Regions from separate parts of the Salinivibrio proteolyticus genome, predicted to be linked through region 1. Evidence: riboswitches for the same ligand, from Rfam matches in the RefSeq annotation. Region 1 holds a riboswitch; each other region holds the start of a gene.

Region 1 (6,913 bases):
GCGTTCGAGCAAATCCACATCGTCCACCACCGGATATAATGGGCCTATACCTTCAGACATAGGCGCAAACGGGGTCAGGCTCATGATTCCACCTTATCGCTGTCCGCTACCTCAGCGCCTTGTAGTGACGAATGATGGGATTTTTGCAGGTAGAGCTCACTGCCCTTTTCTCGAAACTCTTGCGATTTTTGCTGCATGCCTGCTAACGGGTCTTCCAGCATAGTGACATCAATCGCTTCACCCGCGGCGGCATAGCCATTTTCTTTGGCATAGTCTCGGACTTCTTGGCTGATTTTCATGGAGCAGAATTTCGGCCCACACATGGAGCAAAAATGCGCGACCTTGCCCGACTCTTGAGGCAGTGTTTCATCGTGATAAGCACGCGCCGTCACCGGATCTAAAGCAAGGTTGAACTGATCTTCCCAGCGGAATTCAAAGCGCGCTTTGGAAATGGCGTTATCTCGCACCTGCGCGCCCGGATGTCCTTTGGCTAAGTCGGCGGCATGCGCGCACAACTTGTAGGTGATAAGCCCAGTTTTAACATCCTCTTTGTTGGGCAGACCCAGATGTTCTTTAGGCGTGACATAGCAAAGCATCGCACACCCAAACCAGCCAATCATCGCCGCACCAATCCCGGAGGTGATGTGGTCGTAACCAGGCGCGATATCGGTAGTCAGCGGGCCTAAAGTATAAAAAGGCGCTTCATGGCAATGGGTGAGCTGCTCGTCCATGTTCTCTTTGATCATGTGCATAGGCACATGGCCGGGGCCTTCAATCATCACCTGCACATCGTATTCCCATGCCACCTTGGTAAGCTCGCCCAGAGTACGTAGCTCACTGAATTGCGCTTCGTCGTTCGCGTCAGCCACTGAGCCGGGACGTAACCCGTCGCCTAGTGACAGCGATACATCATAGGCGGCACAAATCTCGCAGATTTCACGAAAATGGGTATAGAGGAAGCTTTCTTGATGATGCGCCAAGCACCATTTGGCGATAATCGACCCACCACGCGAGACAATCCCAGTCACGCGATTGGCGGTCATGGGCACATAGTGCAAACGCACTCCAGCGTGAATGGTAAAATAATCGACCCCTTGCTCGGCTTGCTCTATCAAGGTATCGCGCATCACTTCCCAAGTCAGGTCTTCGGCAATGCCATTCACTTTCTCAAGCGCCTGATACATGGGCACAGTGCCAATCGGAACTGGGCTATTACGTAAAATCCACTCGCGAGTTTCGTGGATATTGCGTCCGGTCGATAAATCCATCACCGTATCCGCGCCCCAACGGGTCGCCCACACCAACTTTTCGGTTTCTTCTTCAATGGAGGAGCTCACCGCCGAGTTACCAATATTGGCATTCACTTTCACCAGAAAGTTACGCCCAATGATCATCGGCTCCGCTTCTGGGTGGTTAATGTTGGCAGGAATAATCGCACGCCCTTCAGCGACCTCTTGGCGCACAAATTCGGGAGTGATGTTTGATGGCAAGTGAGCACCAAAGCTTTCCCCAGGATGCTGGCGGTTTAGTTGCTCTTCACGATACTGTTGGCGACCCATATTTTCCCGAATAGCAATAAATTCCATCTCTGGGGTGATAATGCCTTGGCGTGCGTAGTGAAGTTGGGTCACACACTGATTAGGTTTTGCCCGACGGATAGACGGTAAGGCACTAAAGCGAAGATCATCCAAGGCTTCATCACTAAGGCGAGTCTGCGCATAGTCTGAGCTCACTGCATCAAGGAACTCTGTATCGGCACGTTCATCAATCCAGGCTTTGCGCACCGGGGCTAAACCTTGGTAAATATCGATAGCACTCTGTGGGTCGGTATAAGGCCCTGATGTGTCATAAACCCGAATGGATTCATTGGCCTCGTACTGCGGATTATCTTTACTCCCGCCTACAAAAGTAGGAGAAAGGTGGATTTCGCGCATGCCTACGCGAATATCGGGTCGCGATCCCTCGACATAGACTTTTTCCGAGTTAGGGTAGGTTTGCGCAGAGAGGGAATCGATAAAAGATTTGGCCTCAAGGCGGGCCTGTTTACGGGTCGACATAGCATTACTCCGGTGTTCATTATGGGAATTAATGCTTGCCGGAAAACGCTGAATTGAGATGTGAGCAAACTGGCAGACGCGTACGGTCTGTTATCTGATGCATCTCTTGTTCCCTTCGCTGGTCCTAACCAGATCAGGTTCAACGGATCCCACTTAACGTGGTCTCAGCCAATTGGCACTCCGACAAGTTCAACGCCAGTATAAGAAATCACCGCCGCAACAACAAGCGACGTAATGGCATGTTTTTACCTACCCAGTAATGCGTCCTAGCAACCAAGCCCCCATCGCGGCCGCTCCTAAGCATAACGCAAGGTTGAGACCCACGTTTAACAAGGCTTTCACCGTCTCACCATGTTGAAAAAGAAGCAAGGTATCCACTGAAAAGGTCGAGAAGGTGGTGAACGCGCCCAAAAAGCCAATCGCAATCAGTTGACGCCAAGGCACTGGGGCAATCAGCTCTTGGCTCATCGCCGCTAAAAAGACACCCATCGCTAATGAGCCCAGCACATTAACCATGAGGGTGCCGTAAGGAAATCCTCGACCAAACACCGCGACGCTCCACTCTGAAACTAGAAAACGCGAAGACGCCCCTAATGCGCCACCAAGTCCTACCCACAATATGCTTACCACTGGGTGCTCCTTTCGATTGGTAAAAAGTCATCATACCGCGACATGTGAACAAGAAACAGGAGGAAGAAAAAGGGAAGAGGGTCAGGAGTGCTAGGAGCTTGATGATTCACATACAAAAAAAGCACCGACGATGTCGATGCTTTGGTATTTGGCAGGGGTAGAGGGATTCGACCGGGCTGGCGACCCAGCCCCCAACACGCTTTTTTGTCGTTTGTATGTTCACACCTACCCTTAATCGGGTTACGAGAAGCTTGATGATTCACATACAAAAAAGCACCGACGATGTCGATGCTTTGATGTTTGGCAGGGGTAGAGGGATTCGACCGGGCTGGCGACCCAGCCCCCAACACGCTTTTTTGTCGTTTGTATGTTCACACCTGCCCTTAATCGGGTTACGAGAAGCTTGATGATTCACATACAAAAAAAGCACCGACGATGTCGATGCTTTGGTATTTGGCAGGGGTAGAGGGATTCGAACCCCCAACACGCGGATTTGGAATCCGCTGCTCTGCCAATTGGAGCTATACCCCTGTAGATAGGTGCCTATTGTAGCGATCCCGCGACAAATTACCACCACCAATTACGCTTCAGACGTTTGATCGCTTATTTATAAAGCAAATCGCCCCAACGACCCAATGACAAAAAACCCCAGCTTTTCAGCTAGGGTTTCTAAGTAGTGGCGGAGGGCCGGGGTTGCGGACAACGGGCAGGCCATCCTGCGGGACTCATTCGCCCGCAGGGCGAACCTGGCCAATAACAAAAAAACCCTACTAAAATTAGCAGGGTTTCTAAGTAGTGGCGGAGTGGACGGGACTCGAACCCGCGACCCCCGGCGTGACAGGCCGGTATTCTAACCAACTGAACTACCACTCCGCACCAATTCTGTATGATTAAAGGCTTATATCTCTTTGCTTTAATCAATTGTAATCAAAGCCTGGCGATGTCCTACTCTCACATGGGGAGACCCCACACTACCATCGGCGCTGCTTCGTTTCACTACTGAGTTCGGCATGGAATCAGGTGGGTCCAAAGCGCTATGGTCGCCAAGCAAAATTTTGTTTTGTCTTCACTTTTTTAAAAGTGAAAACCATCAACCTAGAAAGCTGTTCGTTCTCGCCACAATCAACTGGCTTATTTTGAGTCCAACCCAAAACCTCTTGGGTGTTGTATGGTTAAGCCTCACGGGCAATTAGTACAGGTTAGCTCAACGCCTCACAGCGCTTACACACCCTGCCTATCAACGTCGTAGTCTACGACAACCCTTTAGAGAGCTCGAAGCTCTAGGGATGACTCATCTCGGGGCCAGCTTCGCGCTTAGATGCTTTCAGCGCTTATCTGTGCCGAACTTAGCTACCGGGCAATGCGTCTGGCGACACAACCCGAACACCAGCGGTTCGTCCACTCCGGTCCTCTCGTACTAGGAGCAGCTCCCCTCAATCATCCAACGCCCACGGCAGATAGGGACCGAACTGTCTCACGACGTTCTAAACCCAGCTCGCGTACCACTTTAAATGGCGAACAGCCATACCCTTGGGACCGACTTCAGCCCCAGGATGTGATGAGCCGACATCGAGGTGCCAAACACCGCCGTCGATATGAACTCTTGGGCGGTATCAGCCTGTTATCCCCGGAGTACCTTTTATCCGTTGAGCGATGGCCCTTCCATTCAGAACCACCGGATCACTATGACCTACTTTCGTACCTGCTCGAGCCGTCACTCTCGCAGTTAAGCGGGCTTATGCCATTGCACTAACCTCACGATGTCCGACCGTGATTAGCCCACCTTCGTGCTCCTCCGTTACTCTTTGGGAGGAGACCGCCCCAGTCAAACTACCCACCAGGCACTGTCCTCACCCCGGATAACGGGGCTAAGTTAGAACATCAAACATACAAGGGTGGTATTTCAAGGATGGCTCCACAGCAACTGGCGTCGCCGCTTCAAAGCCTCCCACCTATCCTACACATGTAGGCTCAATGTTCAGTGCCAAGCTGTAGTAAAGGTTCACGGGGTCTTTCCGTCTAGCCGCGGGTACACAGCATCTTCACTGCGATTTCAATTTCACTGAGTCTCGGGTGGAGACAGCGTGGCCATCATTACGCCATTCGTGCAGGTCGGAACTTACCCGACAAGGAATTTCGCTACCTTAGGACCGTTATAGTTACGGCCGCCGTTTACCGGGGCTTCGATCAATGGCTTCTCTTGCGATAACCACATCAATTAACCTTCCGGCACCGGGCAGGCGTCACACCGTATACGTCATCTTTCGATTTTGCACAGTGCTGTGTTTTTAATAAACAGTTGCAGCCACCTGGTATCTGCGACTGCCCATAGCTCCATCCGCAAGGGACTTCACCGCGGGCAGCGTACCTTCTCCCGAAGTTACGGTACCATTTTGCCTAGTTCCTTCACCCGAGTTCTCTCAAGCGCCTTGGTATTCTCTACCCGACCACCTGTGTCGGTTTGGAGTACGGTTGCTACTTACCTGAAGCTTAGAGGCTTTTCCCGGAAGCATGGCATCAATGACTTCACCACCTTGGTGGCTCGACATCGTGTCTCGGCCTTGATTTCCCGGATTTGCCTAAGAAATCAGCCTACGCACTTGAACCTGGACTACCATCGCCAGGCCCACCTAGCCTTCTCCGTCCCCCCATCGCAGTAAGCAGCAGTACGGGAATATTAACCCGTTTCCCATCGACTACGCCTTTCGGCCTCGCCTTAGGGGCCGACTTACCCTGCCCCGATTAACGTTGGACAGGAACCCTTGGTCTTCCGGCGAGGAGGTTTTTCACCCCCTTTATCGTTACTCATGTCAGCATTCGCACTTGTGATACCTCCAGCATGCCTCTCAGCACACCTTCAACGGCTTACACAACGCTCCCCTACCCAATATCCATAAGGACATTGCCGCAGCTTCGGTGTATCGCTTAGCCCCGTTACATCTTCCGCGCAGGCCGACTCGACCAGTGAGCTATTACGCTTTCTTTAAATGATGGCTGCTTCTAAGCCAACATCCTGGCTGTCTGAGCCTTCCCACATCGTTTCCCACTTAGCGATAACTTTGGGACCTTAGCTGGCGGTCTGGGTTGTTTCCCTCTCCACGACGGACGTTAGCACCCGCCGTGTGTCTCCCGGATAGTACTTACTGGTATTCGGAGTTTGCAAAGGGTTGGTAAGTCGGGATGACCCCCTAGCCTTAACAGTGCTCTACCCCCAGTAGTATTCGTCCGAGGCGCTACCTAAATAGCTTTCGGGGAGAACCAGCTATCTCCGAGTTTGATTGGCCTTTCACCCCTAGCCACAGGTCATCTCCTAACTTTTCAACGTTAGTGAGTTCGGTCCTCCAGTTGATGTTACTCAACCTTCAACCTGCCCATGGCTAGATCACTCGGTTTCGGGTCTAATGCTAGCAACTACACGCCCAGTTAAGACTCGGTTTCCCTACGGCTCCCCTATGCGGTTAACCTTGCTACTAACATTAAGTCGCTGACCCATTATACAAAAGGTACGCGGTCACCCCACAAAGGAGGCTCCCACTGCTTGTACGTAGACGGTTTCAGGTTCTATTTCACTCCCCTCACAGGGGTTCTTTTCGCCTTTCCCTCACGGTACTGGTTCACTATCGGTCAGTCAGGAGTATTTAGCCTTGGAGGATGGTCCCCCCATGTTCAGACAAGATATCACGTGTCCCGTCCTACTCGTTTTCACGACTAAGGCGCTGTCGGTTACGGGGCTATCACCCTTTATTGCCAGGTTTTCCAACCTGTTCACCTAACGCCTAAGCCGCTTAAGGGCTGCTCCGGGTTCGCTCGCCGCTACTGCCGGAATCTCAATTGATTTCTTTTCCTTCGGGTACTTAGATGTTTCAGTTCCCCGAGTTCGCCTCTTAGCGCTATGTATTCACGCTAAGATACCTGCTTATGCAGGTGGGTTTCCCCATTCGGAAATCCCAGACTCAAATGGCTTTTACTGCCTTATCTGGGCTTATCGCAAGTTAATACGTCCTTCATCGCCTCTGACTGCCAAGGCATCCACCGTCTACGCTTAGTCACTTAACCATACAACCCCAAAAGGTCTTGCATGTAAAACAACTAAGGTTTTGTTTTTGCCGGACTCAAAATAGAGACTTTGCTTATCACTAAGACAAAGCCCAAGCACACTTGATTGTGTGAGTGACATTACATGTCACTGATTGAGAACTTTACTGTCATTCTTTAAGAATGACTTG
Region 2 (6,913 bases), 390 kb from region 1:
CACAAATTCATCCCCGCCGTAGCGAAACAGGGTGTCTTCGACAGAAAAGGTTTGTCGCATTAAAGACGCGAGCAACAAAATGACTTCATCGCCAAAGACATGGCCAAAGTTATCATTAATTTGCTTGAAATGGTCGACATCAAAAATACAAATCCAAGGATAACTCGCCTGATCCAAGTCGCTGTCCATCGCCGCGGGCGCTTGCGCTATGCGATCACTAATCAGGTCCAATTTCTTGGTCAGCACCTTGCGATTGAATAGACCGGTAAAGCTGTCTCGCTCACTGGCCATAATGATTTGTTGATAGTTCTCATAGATGTGAATGAGGCCAGACACCATAGCGAGCTGTTCCTCGTTTAATTGCTCGGCGCGGCCACATAAGACACCGCGAATGTCCTCATCTTTTTCGTAATAGATAGGGACAGCAACCAAGGTGTGATCGTGCGCCTGATGCATGGTGACCTCTTGGCTCTCGAGGCAGTCTTCCAGCAGTGCATCCACTTGTTCGATATTTTCTTGCTGAAAGGCGCTGTTGTCATTGGTACCCAGCACCATGAAAGGGGGATTCAGTCCAGAGCAGTAATCAAGTAACACCACTTCACTGACAGGCGTTAACTCAAGGATCGACGTCAGTAGGCTCTTGGTAATCGCATCAACTTCAGTTTTGGCCGTGAAATCGACGATAGAGTCGAGTATCTGAATGCTACTGGCGGGCACAAAGCGCCTCCTTAAAAGGGTCTATTCCTGTTGTCAGTATAGAAGCCAATTGAGGAGGCGCCATCTATTAGGGGGATTCCATCATGCCCATATAACGATGCATGGCCGGTGGAGGCGCATTCAGATCCGCCACAGGGCGAGATAAGGCAACCTGTCCCTCATCGACGTAGAGAAAACGAGAGGCAATGGCTTTCGCATCGTCGGGGTGATGGGTCACCATCAAAACGGTTGTACCTCGCGCGTGGGCGGTCCGTTTCACTAAGGCTAACATGTCTTTTTTCAACGCAGGGTCAAGGGCTGAAAAAGGCTCATCAAGTAATAACAGAGGCTGTTGACGCGCAATACTTCGTCCGAGTGCAATCCGCTGGCGCTGCCCGCCGGACAATGCGCCGGGCAAACGATCTAAATAAGGTGTCAGCCCCACTGCGTCCGCGGCGCTTCTCACGCTCTCTTTTTGTGCGTGACTGAGCTTGAGTGAGGGCGAAAGTCCAATCGCCATGTTGTCAAACACCGATAAGTGGGTGAAGACATTATGCTCCTGAAACAGGATGGAGAGTGGGCGCTGGTGAGCCGGCGCGGTAGTGACTGGCTTACCTGCAATCAAAATCTCGCCATTATCAGGAGCAATCAATCCTGCAATCAGAGAGAGTAAGGTACTTTTCCCGGCGCCGCTTGGGCCGAGTACAGCAACAATCTCCCCCGGCGCGATGTGAGCGTCGAAGTGCATCCACGCTTGCTGGTAGCGATACGTGATATTGGAAAGGGTTAGCATGCGTGTCTCCATTGGACGAGGCGGATGATCAGAGCGTAGCTGCCTAAACTGGTCGCTAATAACAGCATGGCCGCCGCGGCGCCCGCATCCATTTGATAACTGCCCATCAGACGAAATAGATACAAAGGCAGTGTTTGAAAGTGTTGGCTACCAAATAAAGAGATGGCGCTGAGATCGCCCATCGAGAGGACAAAGCTGACCGCGAGGCCACGTGCTATTGGGCGGCGTAAGCACTGCCATTCAATTAAGCGCAAGCGAGTGATCCCACGCACGCCTAAGGTGGCACAGAGTGCATGATATGATTGCGCCACTTGATAGGCTGGGGCACTAAGCACCTTTATCAAGTAAGGTAACGCCATCAGGGCATTGACTCCCATCACCAACCACAAGGCGAGGCTAAAGACATCGCTAAATTGGCGAAACAGCAAAAACAGTCCTGTACTTAATACGATACTGGGCACTACCAGAATCATGGCCCCCAGTGTCTCAATACCATCGGCCCGCCTTTTTTGGCCATGAAACCGCCAGTGACGGCTGGCTAAGATCACCGCAATTGCCAACACAAATGCGATAGCGCTCGCGCCGGTGGCCACCCATAATGAGTGCATGGTGGCTTGCCATAACGCTGTATCGGCAAGGACAGTGAGCGCACTTGGGTTGAGCCCGCGATACAGCACCACACCCAGTGGCGGCAATACGAGAAGTAAGACCAAGGTTATCCAGAGCAGATCCCAGCATTTCGCCGCTCGGCTATCGAGGGCATGCGGCAACGGTAATACTTCACTGGGTGTATTTGGCACCGCGCGTGTGAATGTTTGCACCACAAACGCAATAGTGCCGCACAGCATCATCTGCCACAGCGCTAATGCCGCGCCGGTTTGCAAATCAAAGTCAAAGCGAATGGCTTGGTAAATGGCTAGCTCTATGGTGGTGGCCTTGGGGCCGCCGCCAAGCGCCATGACGGTAGCAAAACTGGTAAAGCAGAGCATAAACACCAGTCCGACGATATGGGGCAAACTTTGGCGAAGATAAGGCCATTCAAGGTGACGAAAACGCTGCCAGCCACCTAAGCCTAATTGCGTCGCTAAGCGGCGTTGATCGGCGGGGATCCCCTCGAGCGCTTGCACCATGATCTGGGCGGAAAATGGTAAGTTGAAAAACACGTGTGCCAGCAAAATGCCGCTCAATCCATAAATGGAAAACGGCATGGAAAGATCAAAATGTTGTAGGGTGTCGGCGATCAAGCCGCTGCGACCAAAAATGGCCACCAAGCCAAATACCCCGATCAGCACGGGCAGCACTAAGGTCATGGCAAACAGTTTCAACAACCAACGTTTACCGGCAAACTCGCGACGCGACAGGGCGTGGGCAACAGGAATCGCTAATCCTACGCTGAGGATCACTGATAAAGTGGCTTGCTTGAAGCTAAATATGGTGACGTGACGAAGGTAGGCATCTTGCCATAGTGCCTCAAGGTTAAGATCTTGGCTGTGAGAGAACAGCGCCCATAGGGCGCTGCCAATTAAAAGCACGACGAGACTGGCCGCGAGACTGCCCGGCCAGGTGCGTGAAGGATTGAGCATGACGACTATTCAACCAACGCTGTTTGCCAGTCACGCACCCATTGTTGACGGTTGCCCATCACTTCATCGGGTTGATAAATCAGGCTCTTCTCGGGTTTATTCAAGGTATAGAAGGCATCTGGTAACGTGATATCAGTAACAGGATACATCCATTGCGTAAGGGGAATGATCGACTGCGCTTCATCGCTAATCATAAACTGCAAAAACGCATCCGCCAGTTCTGGCTGGTCGGTGTAGGCTGATTTCGCGGCCACTTCAATCTGCATATAATGGCCTTCTTCAAACGTCGCGGCGGCAAAGCGGTCATCATCATCGGCAACCAAATGGTAAGCCGGTGATGTGGTGTAAGAGAGCACCATGTCTGCTTCCTTGTTCAGGAACATATTGTACGCTTCGGTCCAGCCTTTGGTCACGGTAATGGTGTTCTCCGCGAGATCACGCCATGCTTGCTGGCTTTGATCGCCGTATACTTTCTGGATCCACAGCATTAAGCCTTGGCCAACGGTGGAGACACGGGGATCTTGGTAAATCACACTGATGTCATCACGATCTTCAATCAAGGCTTTCAAGCTCTTGGGCGGATCGAGCAGGCGCGTGGTGTCGTACACGAAGGCAAAGTAGCCGTAATCATAGGGGATAAAGTAGGGATTATCCCAACCGCCGGGTACCTGTAGGCGCTCCGTATTCACTGCGTGCTCGGCGACAATGCCGCTCCGCTCCGCTTCTTTCATTAAATTGGTGTCCATACCCAGCACGATATCGGCGCTGGTGGTACTGCCTTCAATCCGCATGCGGTTGAGCAAGGCTGCGCCGTCTTCAAGGGACACAAACTCGACCTCACAATTACAGCGTTTTTCGAAGGCGGTTTTGATTTTCGGCCCTGCGCCCCAATCGGCGATAAATGAGTCGTAGGTATAGACAGTCAGCGGGTCAGCGGCGCGGGCGCCAAGCGATAACAGAGACAAAGAAAGTACGGTTAAAACAGACGTAATGACTTTCACAGCACGCTCCTAAGTTGGGCGTGGGTGTTGAGGCTGGTTGATGACATCATCAAGTCTCAATCCCTACGCCAGTGTTAGCTGGATCAGGTTCGATGGGTTTAGCGCGGCGCGCAATCTCAGCCAAGAGGCTCCCCAATGAGTACCACGCCATTGTACTGATTGGCTTAGGGTTAACCAAGCCTTTTAGTCAGCGGTTCGGTTAAGCGCCCAGTCGTAGTCATAGTCTAAGCGTGCATCCTCGGGAAGCTTGATATTGCGGTATTGATTGATATGGGCGATCACCCCTTGTTCACTGCCGCCAAAATCGGCCTTAAACCACTCATAGATAGAAGAAAGCTGCCACTGTTCGCCTTGCTGACTTACGCCTTTGTCACTGTTGATAAAGGTGTAGGCGGCTTGTTCTAATTGTGCCTCCAAGGTGTCGGCTTGAAAGGCTTGTGGCTGCAGGTTCGGACAGCCAAGGCTGGCACAATTGACCGCATAGTGGGTACGCGGATCTTGCCATAGCGGGCGCAGAATGCGGTGCTCAATATCATTCAAGGTAAGGGGTTCACCTGCCACCGTGACCACCTCATCATCCCAAGGTCCAAAGCTAAACAGGCCACCGAGTTTGGTGATTGAACGGACTGGATACGCGTCCAAAATTAGCTTTACGGTGACTGAGTTGTAGAGGTTAACCCAATACGCGTATTGTTCGTCTTTGGTCAGGGTGCGCGGGTCGCGCGCGGTGAGCATGCCAATGTAATGATCGAGAGTCGCTCTATCGGCCTCGGTGACGGCCGCGTAGTTAAATAAGGTATGCTGTCCTTGAGGCTGTAAATACTTATCGAGTAATACTTGCCAGCTGTGATGAGTAAATGTGGCTTGGCTGGCGGGGTTGAGCGTATCCCACATTGCCCAATAATCGGCTTTCGGGGCGGCCAAAGCTGGAAAAGCAACGAGTAACCAAAAAATGAGCGTGATCCGTGTTCGCATACCGCTTCCTCAATCGCGAGCGTATCTTGTTTATATCCTAGACCAGCTTGCGCCATGTTTGCTTTCATGGCCATAAAAAAACGCTGCTTGAGCAGCGTTTTAGTGGTTAAAGTGTTGTCTTATGCCAAAAAGGCGGGAATGTTTTGCTCAAAGCGCGAGATCTCAGCGTCGTGCTGAAGCGTGAGGCCAATGCTATCTAATCCTTCCAACAAGCAATGACGGCGAAAATCATCCATCTGGAAGCTAAAGCAGTGTTCACCGGCACGGATGGTTTGGGCGGGCAAATCTAGCGTTACCGTCGCGCCTTCATTTTCGGTCACATACGTCAATAAAGCATCGATTTGGCCTTCTTCAAGGGTTACCGGCACCATTTGGTTATTAATGCAGTTGCCATAGAAAATATCGGCAAAACTGGGGGCGATAATCACTTTAAAACCGTAATCATCCAGCGCCCAAGGAGCATGTTCGCGTGACGAGCCACAGCCAAAGTTTTCGCGGGTGAGTAACACGCTCGCCCCTTGGTAACGCGCTTGATTGAGCACAAACTCGGGGTTCGGTTGTTTACCCGCATCGTCTAAAAAGCGCCAATCGTGAAACAGGTGCTGACCAAAGCCAGTGCGGGTGACTTTTTGCAAAAACTGTTTAGGGATGATCGCATCAGTATCGACGTTCGCAGCATCCAATGGGGCAACAATGCCGGTATGAGTGTGTATGCCTGACATAAGGCCTCCTTATAATTGGTTAACGTCAATAAAATGACCGGCAATAGCAGCGGCGGCGGCCATTGCAGGGCTGACCAAGTGGGTGCGGCCTTCACGGCCTTGGCGGCCTTCAAAGTTACGGTTGCTGGTGGATGCGCAGCGCTCTTTGGGGCCTAAGCGATCGTTGTTCATTGCCAAACACATCGAGCAGCCGGGCAAGCGCCACTCAAAGCCCGCTTCGCGGAAAATCACATCCAGCCCTTCTTGCTCTGCTTGGGCGCGCACCTGCTCGGAGCCTGGCACCACCATGGCATGTACACCCTTTGCCACGCGTCGTCCTTTGGCGACCGCGGCGGCTGCGCGCATGTCTTCAATCCGTGAGTTGGTGCAAGAGCCAATAAAGACTTTATCGATGTGGATATCTGTAATGGCTTGGCCTGCCGTCAGTCCCATGTACTTTAAGGCTCGCTCAGCCGAGTGGCGCTCTATCGGGTCGGTCATGCTCTCTGGAGCAGGCACGCTATCATGCACACTGACCACTTGGCCGGGGTTGGTGCCCCATGTGACTTGATGATGGATTTGACTGCCATCGAGAGTGACCACGCGATCAAAGTGCGCATCGGCATCCGAGTGCAAGGTTTGCCAATACGCAACGGCTTGCTGCCATTGCTCGCCTTTAGGGGCAAATTTCTTGTCTTTTAGGTAGGTAAAGGTGGTGTCATCCGGCGCGATCAGGCCAGCTTTGGCACCTAATTCGATGGCCATGTTGCAGACCGTCATTCGCCCTTCCATCGACAAGGCAGTGATGGCGTCCCCACAAAACTCCACCACATGCCCTGTGCCGCCGGCATGACCGACCTTGCCAATAATCGCTAGGACAATATCTTTGGCAGTGATCCCGGGGGCTGTTTTGCCCGTGACTTCAATTTTCATTGTGCGGGCGCGGGATTGCTTGAGTGTTTGGGTGGCCAGTACGTGTTCGACTTCTGAGGTGCCAATACCAAAGGCGAGGGAGCCGAAGGCACCGTGGGTTGCGGTGTGCGAATCACCACAGACGATGGTAGTGCCGGGCAGGGTAATGCCAAGCTCGGGGCCCATTACATGCACAATGCCTTGGTAAGGATGGTTTAAGTCGTACAGGGTGACACCGAACTCTTCGCAGTT
Region 3 (6,913 bases), on a different replicon from region 1:
GACCGATGACACTGAAGTGGGTCATTATCGCCAAGAGTTGGATGCGCAATCGCAACGTGAGCATATGATCCGCAATGGACTTAGCCCGGCCCTTGAACAAGGAGGGTTGTCTTTGGTTTTTCAGCCCAAATGGGATCTCAATACCGGCAGTATGGTAGGTGCTGAGGCGTTATTGCGTTGGCGTCATCCGCAACTGGGAGCGATCAGCCCGGCCGAGTTTATTCCTATTGCCGAGCGAAGTGCTGATATGATCCAACTCGGCGATGCAGTTTTTTCTATGGCGTTGCGCGCGCTGGTCCGTTGGCGAGAGCAATACACCTTGCCTGAGGCGTTTCACTTAGCCATCAATGTCTCTTCCCAGCAACTTCGCCACGGTTTTGCCGATAGCATTCTTGCCCGCTGCCAAGCGCTGGAAGTACCCACGCAAATCATTCAGCTTGAGGTTACTGAATCGGCGTTAATTCGACATATGTCGGTGGCGCTCAAAGAGTTACAACAGCTCCGTGATGCGGGGATGCACATTGCGCTTGATGATTTTGGCACAGGCTACAGTTCATTGAGCTATTTGAAACAGCTTCCTGTGGATTGGGTGAAGCTTGATCGTAGCTTTATTCAAGATCTTGCATCCAACGCCGGTGACAAACATCTTGTTGGTAGCGTGATCGACCTAGCGCATGGGTTTGGCCACGGTGTGGTGGCTGAAGGCGTGGAAGAAGTTGGCCAGCAACAGATTTTGCAGCGTATTGGCTGCGATCAAGCGCAAGGCTTCTTGTATGCCAAACCGCTGGGAACCGAACAGTTTGAACAGCTTCTGCAAACCGGATGTGAGTGCCCAGCGACGGCTATCAGTGCGCCCGTGTCTGGATAGCCGTGGTCATCATCGGATTAGAGATGAGTCATGCGTTAGAGATGGCTGATAATGGTATCGAGGCGCTGATTAAACTCGGTGTCGGTCACCAAGCCTGACGTGGGGTCAAAATGCTGGTGAAAACGCGGTAGCGATAAGGTCCCTTTAACCTCAGCAGCAAAATAGGGAGCAGAGTGCTGGGTTGAGGTCAATACTGGGTGGAAATCAACGAGAAATGCGTGACGGCACGGTATGCGTAAGGCTTGCGCTTTATCCGTAGGATGCATATCCTAAACACAGTTAGTCGGGGAGCAAGTAATTGCTGAGACTGCGAAAGCAGGACCCGTAGAACCTGATCCAGTTAGCACTGGCGGAGGGAACTGACACGATCAGCGCACAAAGTGACGCATACTGCCTCATTTTGTCTCCTTCCGCCCCTGATGATTAAGGGGCCAATATGAACCTATCTCCACCTGTTATTCTTACCATTGCCGGCTCAGACAGCGGTGGTGGTGCGGGCATTCAAGCCGACATTAAAGCGATTTCAGCGACCGGCGGCTATGCTTGCTCGGTGATCACCGCGCTGACCGCGCAAAATACTTGCGGTGTCGAGGCCGTCTCGGCGGTTGAACCCGATTTTGTGCGCGCCCAATTAGATGCGGTGTTATACGACATGCCGGTGCGTGCGGTGAAAATCGGCATGCTGGCCAATCAAGCGATTATTCGTGAAGTCGCTGCCGTGCTGGCACGGTCGCCACACTTGCCGGTGATTTTAGATCCCGTAATGGTCGCGACCAGCGGCGATCCTTTGCTCGACGAGCAGGCCATGACGGCGTTGATTGACGATCTTATCCCACGCGCAACCGTGCTCACTCCCAACTTGCCAGAGGCCGCCTGTTTAACTGGCCAGCCTGTTCCTACCTCTATCGAGCAAATGCATGAGCTGGTGCCGGCACTTCGCCATCTAGGCTGTCCTTACGTGATGCTCAAAGGGGGCCATCTACACCAGACGCCCGAGAGTGTCGATATGTGGATTAGCCGAGACACCTGTCAAACTTTGCGCGCACGCCGCGTTGAAACCACCAACACTCATGGCACCGGTTGTTCACTGTCTGCTGCGATCGCCTCGTTTTATGCTCAAGGGATGACGCCTATCGAGGCCGGGCGAGCGGCTAAGCAGTATTTGACGGAGGCCTTAGCGCATAGTCATCAGCTAACGATCGGAAGAGGGGCTGGACCGGTGCATCACTTTTACGCTTACCCTGATAATTTGTGTCTGTTGCCAGCAGAGCATGCTGTCGCGGAATTGCCCTGAGACGAGCGCGCGCTGTGAGGGGGAGACCAGAAAGGACTAACACGAAAGGATAAGAGGGAAACGATCCGCTGCAACCTAAGTGGGGCAGCGGTATCGAAAAGACAACAGCATAGATGAGTTGAATGCGCCCGTTAGGCGGCAGACCAATGTGGTAAACGCTCGGCGGCGATATAAAAGACGCGATCGCCCGGTGCCACTTCGGTGTGTAGGCGAGGGTTCAGGGTGATCCCATCGCCTTTGTCGAGACCAATTAAGGTTGCATTGTGCTCATGCTTTAGTTGATTAAACAAGGTGCCGACATCCGTTGCACTTGCATCGGTGGGGTAGCGGGCACAGTATTGGGTCATCCCTTGAGCCGTGCTCAATAGCTCGTGATGTAATTGACTTGAACCGGGATCAACGGCCGCTTTTGCCAGCATTTCCACCGACACAGACGGCACACATTCAGCGTGCGGATAGTGCTGCTTCAATATTTGTCTGAGTGCATCATCTTGAAAATACGCGAGTAAATGAGCGGAAGGGTTTTTGTGGGCGCAGAACAGAGCCGCAGAAAGCGTAATATCGTCTTCTGGGTTATCGATAATGATGCTAGAGGCGCTGTCGATGCCGGCGCGCGCTATGCCCTCTGCATCGGTAAAGCTGGTCACGCGCACAAACTCTACCTCGCCAGGCAGCGGATTTTCCATTTCAGGACGCACACAAAGCACGATCGGGCGCTCGCCATGAATACCGCTTTGCAACAAACGGATTAACTGAATGGTACGCTGGCCGTTCCACCCCAAAACTAAAATATGATTTTTCACAGTAAGACTCCGTTTTCCTTGTAATCCACGTCGCCAATAATCCACTAAGGCACTGGTCACATGCCCAATCACCACCGCAAACAGACCGAGCCCACCGGGAATGATCCAAAAGGCGGTAATCCACTGTCCTGCCTCGGTCGCGGGCGAGTAATCGCCATAGCCCACGGTAGAGGCGGTGACCACTAAATAATAGATGTAGCGACTGAGTGACTGAGTCATCTCAGTTTCACCCGCCGATTGTAAAAGCAGCCAGCCAATAACGCCGTAGGCGAGTACGACCAATCCGAGAATACGCCCGTTTAAATGGGCGAAGTGGCTGATAATCCAACGTTTAAAAAGCAACCAAAAGGTCATAGTGTCTCGCTCATTCACTATAGAAACGCCAGTATGAAGGGATTTTTTATGGGTTTACAGTGTAAATCAATTCATTGGCGTTGAGAGGATCACAGTTTAATCGATTACAAGCGCATACATATGCATAAGGCGTACAATGCAGGTATTACCGACTAGGAGGAATTCGCGTGTTTACATCTCGTCGTCAACTCGAAAAAGAGCAACAAAAACGTACTGAATTGCAACTGAAACTGGAGCAAGTCAATGCCCAGATAGACGCGCTACACAGCGAAAAAGCGGCGTTAGAATCGGAGCTGGCCGTGGTACAGAAAAAACGGCAAACCGGTAAAGCGATCGACGCTAACCTGTGCCATTTTGGTGATTCAATTACCGCGACCCAATCTTCGCTGGCGACCCTAGCAGAAACCATTAATGGTGAAAAAGAGCGTGTGACGGAGGTGAGCCATCAGGCGGCGTCATGTGCCGAACAAGTCAATGATCTCGCTCGCCATGTGCAGTCATTATCCGCGCAATGTCAGCAATCGTCGGAAGCAATTCGTGCTCTCGATCAGCACGCACAAGAGGTGAGTGGCATTGTCAATTTGATTCGTGATGTGGCTGACCAAACCAATCTGTTGGCCCTGAATGCGGCGATTGAAGCGGCACGCGCCGGTGAGCAGGGCCGAGGGTTTGCGGTGGTCGCTGATGAAGTACGCAACCTTGCCGAGCGCACGTCCACTGCCACCCAAGATATTACCCAGCTGGTGGAAAAAATTCGTGCGGGCAGCAGCCATGCGTGCACGCTCACCGATACCCTTGCCACTGAAGCCATTCAATACAGCGAACAAGGCCAACAGGTGGCTGATGCGATGGCGACGCAAAGTGAGCAAGCGCAGCATAGTCGAACCACCATTAAAGCCTCGGCATTGCGTGCCTTTTGTGAACTGGCGAAACTCGACCATATCAGTTTTAAGTTTGCGATTTATCGTGTGGTGCTCGGTGAAGATAGCATGAGTGCCAACGACGTGACTGATCATACCCAGTGCCGCTTAGGACAGTGGTACGACCGCGGCGAAGGACGACAGTACTTCGCCCAGTTACAAAACTTTAAAGCCATCGCCGCCCCTCATGAGCAAGTGCACACCCACGCGAAAGCGGCGGTGGCCGCGTTTCATGCACAGCAACCCGAGCAGATGGTCGCGGCGCTAACAGGGATGGAAAATGCCAGTATGACGGTGATTGATAAGCTTGAACATCTGGCGATTGAAGGCAGCGAAGAAGTTGCGTAACGCGATGGGTGTGAAATAGCGACACAAATGGTAATCTCATCCTAAATCAAGGATAAAAAGCCGAAGGAGGCTGAAGTTACCATGACGTCGATTGCATTACTCGATGGTGGCCTAGGGCAAGAAATTTATCAGCGAGCGCCACAAGTGAGCTCACGGCTTTGGTCGGTGGCGGTAATGTTAGAGCATCCGGATATTGTTAAAGGCGTACATAAAGACTTTATCCGGGCAGGCGCCAAAACGCATACTCTCAATACCTATCCGGCCACCCCAACACGCTTGGCGAAGGCGGGGTTGCTCGATAGCATTGACACCATCTATCGGCAGGCGTTTTTTGCATTGCAACAAGCCATCGACGAAACCGGCGAGGACGTTGATATTGCCGGTTGCTTACCCCCTCTAGTCGGCAGCTATCTCGGTCAGCCCCAGCGTAGCTTTGAAGACATGAAAGCGGAGTTTGCCCATATGGCGCGCCTGCAGCCTGACGTAGACGTCTTTCTTATCGAAACCATGAGCAACACACTCGAAGCGCGCGCAGCCTGTGCCGCCGCTCGCGAGCAAGGTAAACCTTATGGGGTTGCATTTCGTCTCGAGGCTGATGGCAACTTACGCTCTGGCGAGTCGCTCAACGAGGCAATGCGTGCCGTGGCTGACTACGCCCCCACAGCAGTGATGCTCAATTGTTGTGATCCAGCCGTATTGACCACTGCAATGCCACACATGGCACGGAGCTATCACACCGTGGGTGGCTATGCGAATGCCTTTAAATCTGTGGATGATATGGCCAAAGGCAGCAAAGCCGATGCGCTAGAGGCCCGTGAAGATCTTTCACCGCTAGTGCACACTGAGCGAGTACAACAATGGATCGCCGACGGTGCCCTTGTGGTCGGTGGCTGCTGCGAAATCACCCCCGCCCATATCCAACACCTCGCGCAAACCCTTGAACAGTCTCACGCGATCATCAAGTTTTCGCAGCTGGGTTAGGGGACAGTTTAACTCGTTCCTAGGCGGAAGCGTGGGAATGCATACGGTGTTTGAACCATAAGGGATGCTAATGCCAAATTTGTGAGATAACATTTTATGCGATAGGTTGGGGATATCTGCTTTGGTAGAAAAAATAAGACAATAAATAGCCAGTGACAAGAATAAGCGACTCCCTGAGGAGTCGCATTTATACCCTGAAAATAAATGACTTTAGAATGCTCTATAATATTTATACAGCGTCTTAATTCATTTTTTCGCGTAAAATATTCAACAGTGAATAAAGTCTGCTTGAGATATTTAAGCTAAATATTAAGGATTGCCATTTTTATCCCAAATATAGCGACTATTACCGCTCCCAGCACCATCGCTTTTTCTTCCTAACGCGAGGATATGTTGGTCGTTACCGTCATTAGTATAAACCCAAGCAATGCCAGTGTTATTGGTAATGTGAGCATGTTTGGCATGTTGATCTAAGTTTCGAGGGCCAGGAGTACCATAATTCGGAGCCCGGTCTTTAACTTCGGTCAATTTATTTAATATGTTGATGTCAGCTTCACAAGCCTCTTTCAACTTTTGAGTTGCGTATGTCATCGTCATAGTATTCTCCTTTCATGACAGTGTTATAAAGGCCATTCCATTATCAATGTTTTGGGTGATGGCCATAGCTATCATCTCTGAATGCTTGTGCCGTATTAACAGGGAAACTCTTTCCTGACATTTGCCACTTGACGAACACTTAATCCAAAACGGCGTGCAACTTTAGCGCGAGAGTCGCCGTTTAAAAGTGCTTTCACAATTTCCTTGTTACGTTCTTGGATATCGATTTGGCGTGAGGTCGGGAGCGCGAGATAAGTACCGCCATACATCTGGCTTAAAACTTCTACGCTCTCGCGGGGAAGTATTTCTATCAGTTTGCTGCGGTCAGGAAATTTGGGAATGTAAACGTCCTGCCCACCCAATTTAGAAACCAGTAAATAGGTGTCTGAAAAGCCGATCATATCGATCAGCTCTCGTGTTTTTTCTGATAGAAGAGATATATTGATACTGTTATGATTTATAGTCGTTTTTGAGACATACTGCATACTTATTTCCCTGTCAAGTAAAGCATGCATTGAGGTTACTTAGATAACCATAAAAACGGCATAGAGAACTTTTGCTCTGTGGAGTGAACGCACTTGAGGTAACAGAACATGATTAGAATGTGGGATGTGTTGCTTATGGAGGGCTTTTCATTTTTAGGAAGGTAATACGTTCAGCACTGATCGCGGAGGAGGTTTCCCGAATTGAGTGGTAGTAATGGTGCTTTTAGTCTTTGTGATTTTTTACCCACAACCCGAAACACTTG

What was found. Region 1 has a riboswitch for thiamine pyrophosphate ahead of thiC (phosphomethylpyrimidine synthase ThiC). Riboswitches for the same ligand answer to the same signal wherever they lie in the genome.
Region 2: another riboswitch for thiamine pyrophosphate. It lies ahead of thiB (thiamine ABC transporter substrate binding subunit); the one in region 1 lies ahead of thiC (phosphomethylpyrimidine synthase ThiC).
Region 3: another riboswitch for thiamine pyrophosphate. It lies ahead of thiD (bifunctional hydroxymethylpyrimidine kinase/phosphomethylpyrimidine kinase); the one in region 1 lies ahead of thiC (phosphomethylpyrimidine synthase ThiC).

Annotation. Positions count from the first base shown of each region.
Region 1 covers NZ_CP114584.1:24,385-31,297, reverse strand. Annotated here, with positions in the region: gene thiE (thiamine phosphate synthase) at 1-84, opposite strand, end outside; gene thiC (phosphomethylpyrimidine synthase ThiC) at 81-2,057, opposite strand; TPP riboswitch at 2,151-2,250, opposite strand; gene crcB (fluoride efflux transporter CrcB) at 2,307-2,687, opposite strand; tRNA gene N7E60_RS00135 (tRNA-Trp) at 3,142-3,218, opposite strand; tRNA gene N7E60_RS00130 (tRNA-Asp) at 3,484-3,560, opposite strand; rRNA gene rrf (5S ribosomal RNA) at 3,620-3,735, opposite strand; rRNA gene N7E60_RS00120 (23S ribosomal RNA) at 3,856-6,743, opposite strand.
Region 2 covers NZ_CP114584.1:2,631,084-2,637,996, reverse strand. Annotated here, with positions in the region: gene N7E60_RS12340 (GGDEF domain-containing protein) at 1-717, opposite strand, end outside; gene thiQ (thiamine ABC transporter ATP-binding protein) at 785-1,489, opposite strand; gene thiP (thiamine/thiamine pyrophosphate ABC transporter permease) at 1,483-3,072, opposite strand; gene thiB (thiamine ABC transporter substrate binding subunit) at 3,078-4,064, opposite strand; TPP riboswitch at 4,117-4,218, opposite strand; gene N7E60_RS12320 (DUF547 domain-containing protein) at 4,257-5,048, opposite strand; gene leuD (3-isopropylmalate dehydratase small subunit) at 5,168-5,770, opposite strand; gene leuC (3-isopropylmalate dehydratase large subunit) at 5,780-6,913, opposite strand, start outside.
Region 3 covers NZ_CP114585.1:71,438-78,350, reverse strand. Annotated here, with positions in the region: gene N7E60_RS14405 (putative bifunctional diguanylate cyclase/phosphodiesterase) at 1-868, shown strand, start outside; gene N7E60_RS14400 (hypothetical protein) at 904-1,134, opposite strand; TPP riboswitch at 1,143-1,243, shown strand; gene thiD (bifunctional hydroxymethylpyrimidine kinase/phosphomethylpyrimidine kinase) at 1,305-2,162, shown strand; gene N7E60_RS14390 (potassium channel family protein) at 2,294-3,319, opposite strand; partial or broken gene N7E60_RS17430 (methyl-accepting chemotaxis protein) at 3,487-4,149, shown strand; gene N7E60_RS17425 (CZB domain-containing protein) at 4,168-4,587, shown strand; gene N7E60_RS14380 (homocysteine S-methyltransferase family protein) at 4,669-5,568, shown strand; gene N7E60_RS14375 (hypothetical protein) at 5,878-6,165, opposite strand; gene N7E60_RS14370 (Mor transcription activator family protein) at 6,261-6,650, opposite strand.